Colwellia sp. M166: one gene and its partner. The protein of the gene in region 1 interacts with the protein of each later gene in a pairwise test. Links are inferred from orthologs where the notes say so. Each region holds a gene or a part of one and is shown in the gene's direction. Other genes may lie near its edges.

Region 1 (5,728 bases):
CATTGGCCAGTAAAAATCATTTAGATGCGGCAGGGTGGTTAGCACAAGTTGATGATAAAGATTTTAATAGTAATTTAACACAGTGGTATATAACAGACGCATTACGAGATCAAAATTGGCAAAATATTAAAACTAAGCTGTTAAAATTACCTGAAATAGCACAAAAAAGCCTAAAGTGGCGTTATTGGTATAGTAGAAGTTTATTGGCAACCGGAGCGCTAGAAACTGGCAATAAACTATTAAGTGAACTGGCACAAAGCCGGCATTATTATGGTTTTTTAGCCGCCAGCTATTTAAATAAGCCAGCTAACTTTCAGAACATACCGCTTGATGTTAGTGCTGATGAAAAAGCGTTGATTATTAAAAGCCCTGAAGCGAAAAGAGCCTTTGAGTTGTTTGCTATTGGCCGATTTCATCATGCGCGTCAAGAATGGAACTATTGGTTATCGAAACTCAATAAGCGAGACAAGTTAGTTGCTTCTAAAATTGCTAATGAGATGCATTGGTATGACAGAGCTATATTTACCTTAGCTAAGGTTGGCTATCTTGATGATGTTAATTTACGCTTTCCATTAGGCTTTGAAAATGAGATTAAACATTACGCTGGCAATGAAAAAATCAATTCAGCATGGGCGTTTGCTATTGCTCGGCGAGAAAGTTCGTTCATGTCAGATGCTAATTCCTCTGCAGGGGCTAAAGGCTTAATGCAAATAATGCCAGGTACGGCAAAGCAGTTAGCACGTAAAACAGTGTCTAATCGGTATTTACTCGATGCTAAAAATAATATCAAGCTAGGGACTAAATATTTACGAAACTTATTGGATCGTCATGATGGTAACCCTGTGCTTGCTACCGCAGCTTATAATGCCGGTCCTTATCGAGTAAAAACTTGGTTAAAGGGGGCTGAATCGCTACCTGCAGATGTTTGGATCGAGACTATTCCGTTTAAAGAAACACGAGAATACGTCAAAAGTGTTCTCGCGTATCAACAAATATATCAACATAAAGTAGGGCAAACAGTTTCGTTATTTGATCAGATCATTGCGATGAATATAAATGAATAGCGCATATATAGCCATGATAGCTCTGAAACAGTATGTTGAAGTATCATAGGTATAAGCATTATCATATCGCACTAAACGCGGTATAATTAAAACAACAAGAAATTTAGAGAGTTACCAGATGAATACACTAGCGAGTCACTATCCAGCTCATGTTGCTGAATTACAAAAAAGAACCAAAGCTGTATTAACAAGAGAAAATCTTCAAGGCTTAGTCATTCATTCTGGTCAAGAGATCAAGGCTTTTTTAGACGATAATAGCTACCCATTTCGTGTTAATCCACACTTTAAAGCATGGTTACCTTTAGTTGATATTCCTAATTGTTGGTTATTAGTAAATGGCCGCGATAAGCCAACACTTATTTATTACCAACCAGTTGATTTTTGGCATAAAGTTATTGAATTAGCCGGTAGCTACTGGAGTGATTTTTTCGATATTAAAATTCTCTCTAAGGCAAGTGAGGTTGATAAGTTATTGCCTTACGATAAAAAGGCCTTTGCTTATATCGGTGCTCATATCGAAGTCGCAAAAGCCTTAGGCTTTGAGCATATCAATCCTGAGCCATTGATCAACTATTTACACTTCCATCGTGCTTATAAAACATCATATGAGCAAGAATGCATGCGCCGTTCTAATGCCATTGCGGTTAAGGGCCATAAAGCAGCAAAGGCGGCCTTTTTTGATGGCGCCTCAGAATATGATATTCAACATGCTTACCTTAAAGCGACACAGCATGTTGAAAGTGAAACACCTTATGGCAATATTGTCGCCTTGAATGAAAACACGTCGATATTACATTACACCGCGTTAGATCGCGAGGTGCCACAAGCACACCGGTCATTTTTATTAGATGCGGGTGCTAATTTTCATGGTTATGCCTCAGATATCACGCGTACTTATTCCTTTAAGCGCGATCGTTTTGCAGAGTTAATCGCTCGCATGGACAGCTTAATGCTAAATGCGGTTGATGGTTTAAAGCCAGGGCTTAGTTACGTTGATCTGCACATTGCATCATATCGCGAGATAGGTAAGGTACTAAAAGAGTTTAATTTTATTAATGTTGATGTTGATACTGCAGTAGATAGTGGCATTATTTCAACTTTCTTTCCGCATGGTTTAGGGCATCATTTAGGTTTACAAGTCCATGATGTTGGTGGCTTTATGGCTGACGAACGTGGTACTCATGTTAATACTCCTGAGCAACACGCTTTTTTACGGACATCACGTATCATTGAAAGCAATCAAGTTTTCACTATCGAACCTGGATTATATTTCATTGATTCACTGCTTGCTGACTTAAAGCAATCAGTGCATGGCAAAATGGTTAACTGGCAAGAAGTTGATACTATGCGTCCATTTGGCGGTATCAGAATCGAAGATAATATTATCGTTCACCAGTCTCATAATGAAAATATGACACGAGATTTTGAATTAAATTAAGCGAATATATACGTGTCCACGCCTTATGTGATAGCTGCTGACGAGATTATTGATGAAACAATTGTCACTCGCAGCCGCTTTATTTGCTACCTTAAGCCTTGCACTAGTGCTGCTGATGCCAAGGCGTTTATAAAAAGTTTACAAGCACTGCACCCACAGGCTAATCATCACTGTTACGCCTTTATTGCTGGTCGGCCTGAAAATAGTCAGTTGTATGGTTTTTCTGATGATGGTGAACCATCAGGTACCGCCGGTAAACCTATGCTGAGTATGTTAATAGGTAGTCAAATAGGTGAGCTTTGCGCAGTTGTTGTACGATATTTCGGTGGTACTAAACTTGGTCCTGGTGGATTACAGCGTGCATACGGCGGTAGTGTTAAACAAGCATTAGCGGTTTTACCGACAAAACTGAAAATTCCTATGGTACGCAAAACACTAGCGTGTCAATATAGCCAAGTAAACGATGTTTTGTACTATATTGGACAGTTTGGTGGCGAGATCATTCGACAAGACTACAATGAAAATATTGTCCTTACGCTCGCATTACCAGATGAAAAACTTGAGTTTTTCCAACTGCAGTTGCAAACAATGTCTGCTGGGCAGTTAACACTACAACCGATAACTAAAAAGCAATAATAAACTACCGTGCAATTTAAAAATATCATCCGAATATTAGGTTTACTAGTCGCTTTATTGAGTGTGACTATGTTACCGCCAGCTTTTGTTTCACTCGTTTACCGTGATGGTGGCGGTGTTTCTTTTTTAATGTCTTTTGTTTTTTGCCTGATCGCAGGGTTACTGTCTTGGTATCCTTATCGCGCTGAAAAAAGTGATTTAAGGGCACGAGAAGGTTTTTTAATAGTGGTGTTATTTTGGACTGTTTTGGCAAGCTTTTCTGCAGTACCATTATTATTATTAGATGAACCCAATCTCTCCGTTGCTGATGCTTTCTTTGAATCGTTTTCTGGCCTTACTACCACAGGGGCAACGATATTAACTAAAATTGATGGTTTGCCGCATGCTGTGCTGTGGTATCGACAGCAATTACAATGGTTAGGAGGTATGGGTATTATTGTCCTCGCTGTGGCCATCTTACCTATGCTCGGTATTGGTGGTATGCAATTATATCGGGCGGAAATGCCGGGTCCAGTAAAAGATTCAAAAATGACCCCTCGTATTGCCGATACTGCCAAGCATTTGTGGATGATTTATGTAACGTTAACTGTTGCTTGTGCCTTGAGTTATTGGGCTGCCGGAATGAACCTTTTTGATGCTATTTGCCATTCTTTTTCTACTATTGCGATTGGTGGCTTTTCAACCCATGATTTGAGTATGGGCTACTTTGACAGCCCATTGATTAATTTTATTTGTGTCTTCTTCTTACTGGTTGCTGGGGTGAACTTTGCCTTACATTTTGCCGTAGTTAACAGTCGTTCATTACGCAGTTACTTTTATGATTCAGAATTAAAAGCTTTTTTAAGTATTCAGTTAGTCTTAACGCTGATTTGTTTTGTCGTCTTGATGAGTTTTAATGTTTATCAATCGGGCTTTGAAAATTTTGAACAAGCACTTTTTCATGCGGTATCTATTGGCACTACGGCAGGGTTTTCGGCAGCATCTGCCAATGAAGCCGCTTTTTCTAATTGGCCAACGCTGTTACCTATATTATTAATATTTTCAAGTTTTATTGGTGGTTGTGCGGGCAGTGCTGGTGGTGGCATGAAAGTTATTCGTGTTCTACTTCTTTACCTTCAAGGTGTTCGAGAGCTGAATAAATTGGTGCATCCCAAAGCGGTATTTACGATTAAATTAGGTAAAAAAGCCTTACCCAATAGAGTTGTCGAAGCTATCTGGGGCTTCTTTTCTGCCTATGCCGCTGTCTTTGTTATTTGTATGCTATTGCTATTAGCCGCAGGTATGGACGATATTGCTGCATTTACCGCGGTGGCTGCCTGTTTAAATAACTTAGGCCCAGGTTTAGGACAAGTCGCGGCAAACTTTGCTGATATAAATGATTTTAGTAAGTGGGTATTAGTTGTTGCTATGTTATTTGGACGTTTAGAGATTTTTACCTTGCTGGTATTATTCACACCAGCATTTTGGCGAACCTAATATTATTCTTACAGTAGCTATTAAGCTTGAATGCTTAGAAAAATGTTATAGCATCTAATTGGAACAAGGCTTCAACATCGCTGATATAACGTTTACTGACTAAAAACAGCACCACATGATCTTCTGCTTCAATCTTAGTATGTGAATGGGCGATTAGCACTTCTTCGTCACGGACAATAGCGCCTATAGTTGTACCGGGCGGTAATTTAATTTGCTGGATAGTTTTACCAACAACTTTAGAGGATTTTTCATCACCTTTAGCGACAATCTCTATCGCTTCTGCTGCACCACCACGCAAACTGTAAACATTATCGATATTACCTCGACGTACGTGAGTTAATAGCGCTGAAATAGTTGCATGCTGCGGTGAAACAGCAATATCTATATTACTACCATGAACTAAATCAATGTAGGCACTGCGCTGGATTAATACCATGGCTTTGCGCACACCTAAACGTTTGGCGAGTAACGATGACATAATATTTGCTTCGTCATCATTAGTGACCGCAATAAAAACATCAAATTGGTCAATATGCTCTTCCATCAGAAGCTCTTGATCAGAAGAGTCACCAGCAAAAACCAAAGTGTCACTTAACTCAGAAGCTAAATAGGCAGCACGTTTAGCTGAGTGTTCTATTAATTTAACTTGGTGATTTTTTTCTAACAGCCGAGCTAAACCCGCACCAATATTACCTCCGCCGGCGATCATGATTTTTTTATAAGGTGCTTCTAATTTTTGTAATTCATTCATTACCGCTCGAATATGAATACTCGCGGCTATAAAGAACACTTCATCGTCGGCTTCAATAACCGTAGTCCCTAGTGGTCTAATGGGCTTACCGTTACGATAAATCGCTGCAACACGGGTATCTATATTAGGAATATGTTCACGTAGTGTTGACAGGGCATGACCAACCAATAGTCCACCATAATAGGCTTTTACGGCAACTAAGCTGACTTTACCTTGGGCAAACTCTAATACTTGTAGTGCTCCAGGGTAATCTATGAGTCGGGCAATATCACGGGTGACTAGTTGTTCTGGTGCAATGACATGGTCAACGGGGATGTTCTTATTTTGGAAAAGCTCTTTTTGATATTTTAGTATTTTACTTGA
Region 2 (6,177 bases), 1.3 Mb from region 1 along the record:
TCTAGTGAAAGGAAAAACAATTGATTTTTCTTTAACTGGCACTAGTGGCGGTGATATTTTGCCAGCAAGTGCTGTAACAGACAGTAATGGTAGTGCCAGTACGGTTTATACCTCTAATACCGTGTCATCTCAAAATGGTATATCTATTACTGCAACAGTAAAAGAAGAGCCATCTATTTCTGATACTGTGACATTAACGGTTGCAGATCGAGATTTATTTATTACTTTAGGAACAGGAAACGAGTTAATAGAAGTAGATAGCACAACGTTTAATAAGCAATATGTGGCATTTGTTACTGATGTTGACTCTGCATCTCCTGCAAAGAATACTGTATTAACTATCTCGGCAGTACCTCAGGGATATAGAAAAGGAGTTTGGAGCCAGGCACTAGATGAAAATGGTAGTTTCGAAAGTTGGTTTACCAATGTAACTGCTACATGCGGTAACGAAGATTTAAACGTTGATGGTGTGTTAGACGTAGGTGAAGACACTAACGGTGATAGTCAATTAACTCCAGGGAATGTAGCTGCTGTGATTGGCGAAGTTACTACTGATGATCAAGGTAGTGCATTAATAGACATTAAATATCCACAAAATTTTGGTGGGTGGATAAACATCAATTTGGTTGTTAGCGCGAAAGTAGGCGGAACAGAAAGCTTAAGACAGACGACTTTTATACTACCTGCGCTATTGGAGGATGTATTAAATGAGGATGCGCCACCGCCTCAAGGTTTAAGCCCATTTGGATTTTCAAATGACTGTACTGATGTAAATTAGTTGTCAAATTGCAGAATAAAAAAGCCGCAAAATTAGCGGCTTTTTTGTTTTCGGCTATTGCCACATGCTAGGATGGATCATATATACTACACTGTAGGCTAAATCGTATATTCTTATATTACTTATTCATTTCTTTAATTAAGAATGCTGAAATTTCAGCGCCAGCCGCTAACGTTCTGTCACGGCTAACTTCACCTAAACCAGTGCTGTCAGTAAATGGGGCTATTTCCATCATGTCGGCACCTGTGATCGGACATTGAGTTGCAACAGCACGTAGTATTTGCATTGCTTCATCTGGTGACAAACCGTCAGGCTCTGGCGTACCTGTTGCCGAAGCATAAGTTTCGTCAAGTGCGTCAATATCAAAGCTGACATAAACTTCATCAATATTATCAGCCTTTAACTGAGTAATAATTTTTTTAATAACCGCTTCAACACCTTGCTCTTTAACTTCATGAGCCCAATGTTGTTTAACTCCAAAGGTGCTTTCCCAATGTGACTTAGGCTTGCCGCTTGAGCGAATTCCAACTTGAATCAAATCACGATGCTCAGTTAAATCATCTAAAATGTGTGTACACCAAGAGCCAAAGCAAAGATCGATACCTAAACGTTCGACGAGCAAATCAGTATGAGCGTCAAAATGAACAATTGCGGCACGTACGCCTTGCTTTTTCTTTGCCTGTAAATAGGCTTTTGTTAATGGGTAACTTACCGAATGATCACCGCCAATACCAAAAATACCTTTGTTTGGAAATTCAGCATAAAAGTCGTGTAAAACGTCTTCTGTTATCGTTAAAGGGCTAACCGCGAATTTACTATTCTCATCTTGGTAGAGTGCTTTACGACAATTGGCAATAGTGGCCTCATTTAAATACTTATCGTGTAATAAATGCGGAATAACGCGTACGTCACCTAAATCAAAGGCGGTTAAATCAGGATACTGCTCTAGCAATGTCGAGCGAACAAATAACGGTCCCCAGTTTGCGCCACGTAAAATACCACCACCACAATCTGAAGCAACACCTAGAATAACCGCATTAGTCGATTCTGGCAGCTTTTCAATACTTTGCTGCCATAGGGCTTCAATATTATCTGATTGGCCAAATAACGCTTGGTGCAAACGCTCTTTACGTTCTTTTGCGGTGTTAACGGTAAAAACTCCGTTGCCTGGTGGACATAAGCACTGGCTGATTTTATTTTTAAATGTTGACCATGAGATTGTCATGTATATTCTCTTCCTATTAAAAGGTATTGAAATTCACTTAAATGAACGCAAACTACCTGGAGTGATGGTAATAAATTGTTATTACTGATGATAAACTGAAGTTATTTCGGTCTCAGCCCTTAAGTTTTATCATAAAGTCGATTATGATGGCGCCGAAAAATTCGCATCATTATAGCTAAAAGTTGTAAAAAGGCACATATATAAAAATTTTTTGCTTGTCAGCTTGCTAATTTACAGATATATCTAATAGTAATTTTAGTCTCAAATTTAATTTTAAGTCTCAGTTTTATTGATACATACAATTTTTACTTAATATTTTGCTCGCGCAATATCAAGTAATTCAGCGCAACTAACTGTGACGAAACTGGCAATAGTCAGCTTAGTAGGAATATAAAATAATATGGCAAAATCTCTGGTAATTGTGGAATCGCCAGCCAAAGCGAAAACAATTAACAAGTACCTTGGTAAAGATTTTATTGTAAAATCGAGTGTTGGTCACGTACGTGATCTACCCCATGGCAGTACCGGTAAAAAAGTGGCAGCTAAATCTCCTGCTGAAGTGAGAAAAATGGCACCTGCGGCGAAAGCCAAATATAAGCAGAAGCGCGATAAGCTTGCACTGGTTAACCGTATGGGAATCGATCCTGATAATAATTGGGAAGCGAATTATCAAATATTACCCGGCAAAGAAAAAGTGGTTAGTGAATTAACCAAGCTTGCTAGTACCGCCGACACCATCTATCTCGCAACCGATTTGGATAGAGAGGGAGAGGCGATAGCTTGGCATTTAAAAGAGATCATCGGTGGTGATGACGCGAAATTTAAACGTGTTGTTTTCAATGAAATCACTGAAAATGCAATTCAACAGGCCTTCTCTTCACCCGGTGAATTGAGTATGCCAGGGGTTAATGCTCAGCAAGCACGACGCTTTCTTGACCGTGTTGTTGGTTTTATGGTTAGCCCATTGTTATGGAAAAAAGTTGCCAGAGGTTTATCTGCAGGTCGAGTACAATCGGTTGCGGTAAAACTTGTGGTTGAAAAAGAACGTGAAATTAAAGCCTTTGATCCGAAAGAGTATTGGGAAGTTAGTGCCGATACACACACTGCTGCCGGTAATGATTTCGCACTTGATGTTACTCATGAAAAGGGGAAACCATTTAAGCCAACGAATGAAGCTGATACGAATAAAGCCCTAGCGGTTCTAAAATCGTCAGCCTATACCGTCAGTAAACGTGAAGATAAACCATCAAAGAGTACACCATCTGCACCGTTTATTACTTCGACATTACAGCAGGCTGCGAGTACTAAATTAGGCTTTGGTGTTAAACGTACTATGGGCTTAGCACAGCGCTTGTATGAAGCTGGGCATATTACTTATATGCGTACTGACTCAACTAATTTAAGTAAAGATGCGGTTGAAGCTTGTCGTGCTTATATTAGTGATAGCTTTGGTGATAACTACTTACCAGAAAACGCTAAGATATATAGCAGTAAAGGTAATGCTCAAGAGGCGCATGAGGCTATTCGTCCATCGAATGTTAAACTTGAAGCTGCTTTTATCACTGATGTTGATGCTGATGCGAAAAAATTGTATGAGTTAATTTGGCGCCAATTTGTCGCCTGTCAAATGACCGCTGCACGTTATACAGTAAGTACGATTACCGTTGATGCTTCTGGTTTTGATTTAAAAGCTAAAGGGCGTGTAATGCAGTTTGATGGTTGGACCCGTGTTCATCCGCAATTATCAAAAGGTGATGATAAACATTTACCTGACTTAGCCGTGGGTGAAGCGTTAACGTTACAACAATTGAATCCTGCTCAGCACTTTACTAAGCCACCGGCTCGCTTTGGTGAGGCATCATTAGTAAAAGAACTCGAAAAACGCTCAATTGGTCGCCCATCAACGTATGCGTCAATTATTTCAACTATTCAAGATCGCGGTTATGTACGTTTAGATAAAAAACGTTTTTATGCCGAAAAAATGGGTGAAATCGTTACGGATAGTTTATCCGGCAGCTTTCAAAAGCTAATGAATTATGACTTCACTGCCAATATGGAGCAGGAGCTGGATGAAGTTGCTGAAGGAAAAAGTAACTGGAAAGACGTATTAAACGGTTTCTATAAAAACTTTACTCAGCAGTTAGAGCTTGCGGACAAGCCTTCTGATGAAGGTGGTATGCGTAATAATGAACCTATTGTTACTGATATTGATTGTCCAACCTGTGGTCGTAAAATGGGTATCAGAACCGGTTCTACTGGCGTATTCTTAGGTTGTTCTGGTTATGCATTACCGCCAAAAGAGCGCTGCACAACCACCATGAACTTAACGCCAGGTGAAGAAGCGGTTAGCGTTTTAGCTGAAGACCAAGAAACTGAAGCGCTACGTGCTATGCACCGTTGTAACAAATGCGGCACGGCTATGGACAGTTACTTGATCGATGAAACGCGCAAGTTACATGTTTGTGGTAATAACCCTGTCTGCGATGGTTTAGAGTTAGAAAAAGGTGAATTTAAGCTCAAAGGCTACGATGGTCCTATTTTAGAATGTGATCGTTGTGAAGCCGAAATGGAGCTTAAGTCTGGCCGTTTTGGTAAGTATTTTGATTGTACGAATAGCGAATGTAAAAATACCCGTAAGCTATTGGCTAGTGGTGAAGCTGCGCCACCGAAAGAAGATCCGGTACAATTACCTGAATTGCCATGTGAAAAATCTGAAGCGCACTTTGTTTTACGTGATGGTGCGGCAGGTATTTTCTTAGCGGCAAATACGTTTCCCAAGTCACGAGAAACACGGGCACCGAAAGTGGTTGAGTTGGCGCGTTTTCGCGATAGAATTTCAGAAAAATTCTATTATCTTGCCGATGCTCCAGCAGAAGATCCTGAGGGTAACCTTGCTGTAGTACGTTATAGCCGAAAAACTAAATCACAGTATGTAATGACGGAAGTTGAAGGTAAAGCGACTGGCTGGAATGCTAAATATATTGAAGGCAAGTGGGTCGAAGAGTTAGCGAAGAAAAAAGCCCCTAAGGCAAAAGCTAAAGCGAAACCAAAAGCAAAGCCGAAAGAAAAAAAGTCAGCCTAACTTAGCTTGCCCATTCTAGTATGGGCAAGTTGATAGAATAAAAGCGCTCTTGAGCGCTTTTTTTATTGCTAATGTTTCAGAATAACTTAGCGTTATATCGATTGTTTATCTGCAGCGGTTTGATAATCTTCAAGCGATTAAATTACATTGAGTTGGAAGCAGCTGAGTAACGTTGTCTAAATAGTATTAATCAACCTCAGATCGGGTTAAGCCCTAACCATAGCATTCTTCTCTACGTCACTAATATTAAGGGTTGGCTTATTTTCTTTAAGGCAATAAGCCACTAAACCTGCCAGTAAATTCAACATAAAACTATTAGGGCTACGATGACGCGAATGCTCTATTTGAGATATATTCTTCAATTGATCATTTATCGTTTCAATAATAAACCGTCTAGATAACATTGCTCTATCCCATAACGACATAGCTTTGGCTTTCATATTACGGCGCACGGTTGTTATCAAATCAACTCCTTTTTCCTTCAAACCAACTGTTAATTTTTTTGCTTATATAGCCTTTATCTGCATATAACTTCCCTTTTAAGTTTTTAGCTAAGGCTAATACGGGCTTTGTGTCGTGAACATTGCCAGTAGTTAATTTAGCCTCAACTATTTCACCTCTAAAGTTAGTGACTAAATGTAGTTTGAACCCATAAAACCAACCCATTGTTCCTTTGCCCCGTTCGGCTATACCGTCAAATGTTTTATGTCTAGGAATTCTTAAGTTATGGCATACTTTTATGCTTGTAGAGTCAATAAACTCAATACCTGTAGACTCACCTTTAAGTATTGAAAAGTAGCTAGAAAGTGGAACGACCGCTTTAGGCATCACTTCTAAAAATCGAGTGTAGCTCAATAAGCTAGGGAAATGTGAACGATAAAACTTAGCAATATAACCTTTATAATAATTTTTAAAGTCGCGATGATTTGATGTATGAAAAGCAATTAATATAGTGATTATCTCACTCATAGCCATACGGCATGGACGATTTCGCTTGATACTTCCATCAGCAATTAATTGTTTCTCCCATTGTGGGATAAATACGCGACAAAAATCATCGACATCACAGAATATTTCAACTAGTTTATTCAT

The links.
Region 2: the proteins of FGD67_RS11445 (region 1) and topA interact in binary tests that used the Escherichia coli proteins (3 or more experiments, as listed by UniProt). The link is inferred for Colwellia sp. M166 from one-to-one orthologs.

Annotation. Positions count from the first base shown.
Region 1 is NZ_CP040755.1:2,510,250-2,515,977, forward strand. The notes cover bases 1,506-4,326. They hold FGD67_RS11445 (YigZ family protein), read left to right. Parts: upstream 1,506-2,514; coding sequence 2,515-3,138; downstream 3,139-4,326. Other genes in these bases: pepQ (Xaa-Pro dipeptidase), read left to right, coding at 1,506-2,502; FGD67_RS11450 (TrkH family potassium uptake protein), read left to right, coding at 3,148-4,326. Outside these bases: FGD67_RS11435 (transglycosylase SLT domain-containing protein), read left to right, coding at 1-1,064; more of pepQ, read left to right, coding at 1,183-1,505; more of FGD67_RS11450, read left to right, coding at 4,327-4,614; Trk system potassium transporter TrkA, read right to left, coding at 4,649-5,728.
Region 2 is NZ_CP040755.1:3,842,893-3,849,069, forward strand. What follows is about bases 2,016-5,285. They hold topA (type I DNA topoisomerase), read left to right. Parts: upstream 2,016-2,403; coding sequence 2,404-5,085; downstream 5,086-5,285. In the rest of the region: FGD67_RS17380 (Ig-like domain-containing protein), read left to right, coding at 1-778; FGD67_RS17385 (arginase family protein), read right to left, coding at 897-2,003. UniProt on the Escherichia coli protein: Releases the supercoiling and torsional tension of DNA, which is introduced during the DNA replication and transcription, by transiently cleaving and rejoining one strand of the DNA duplex.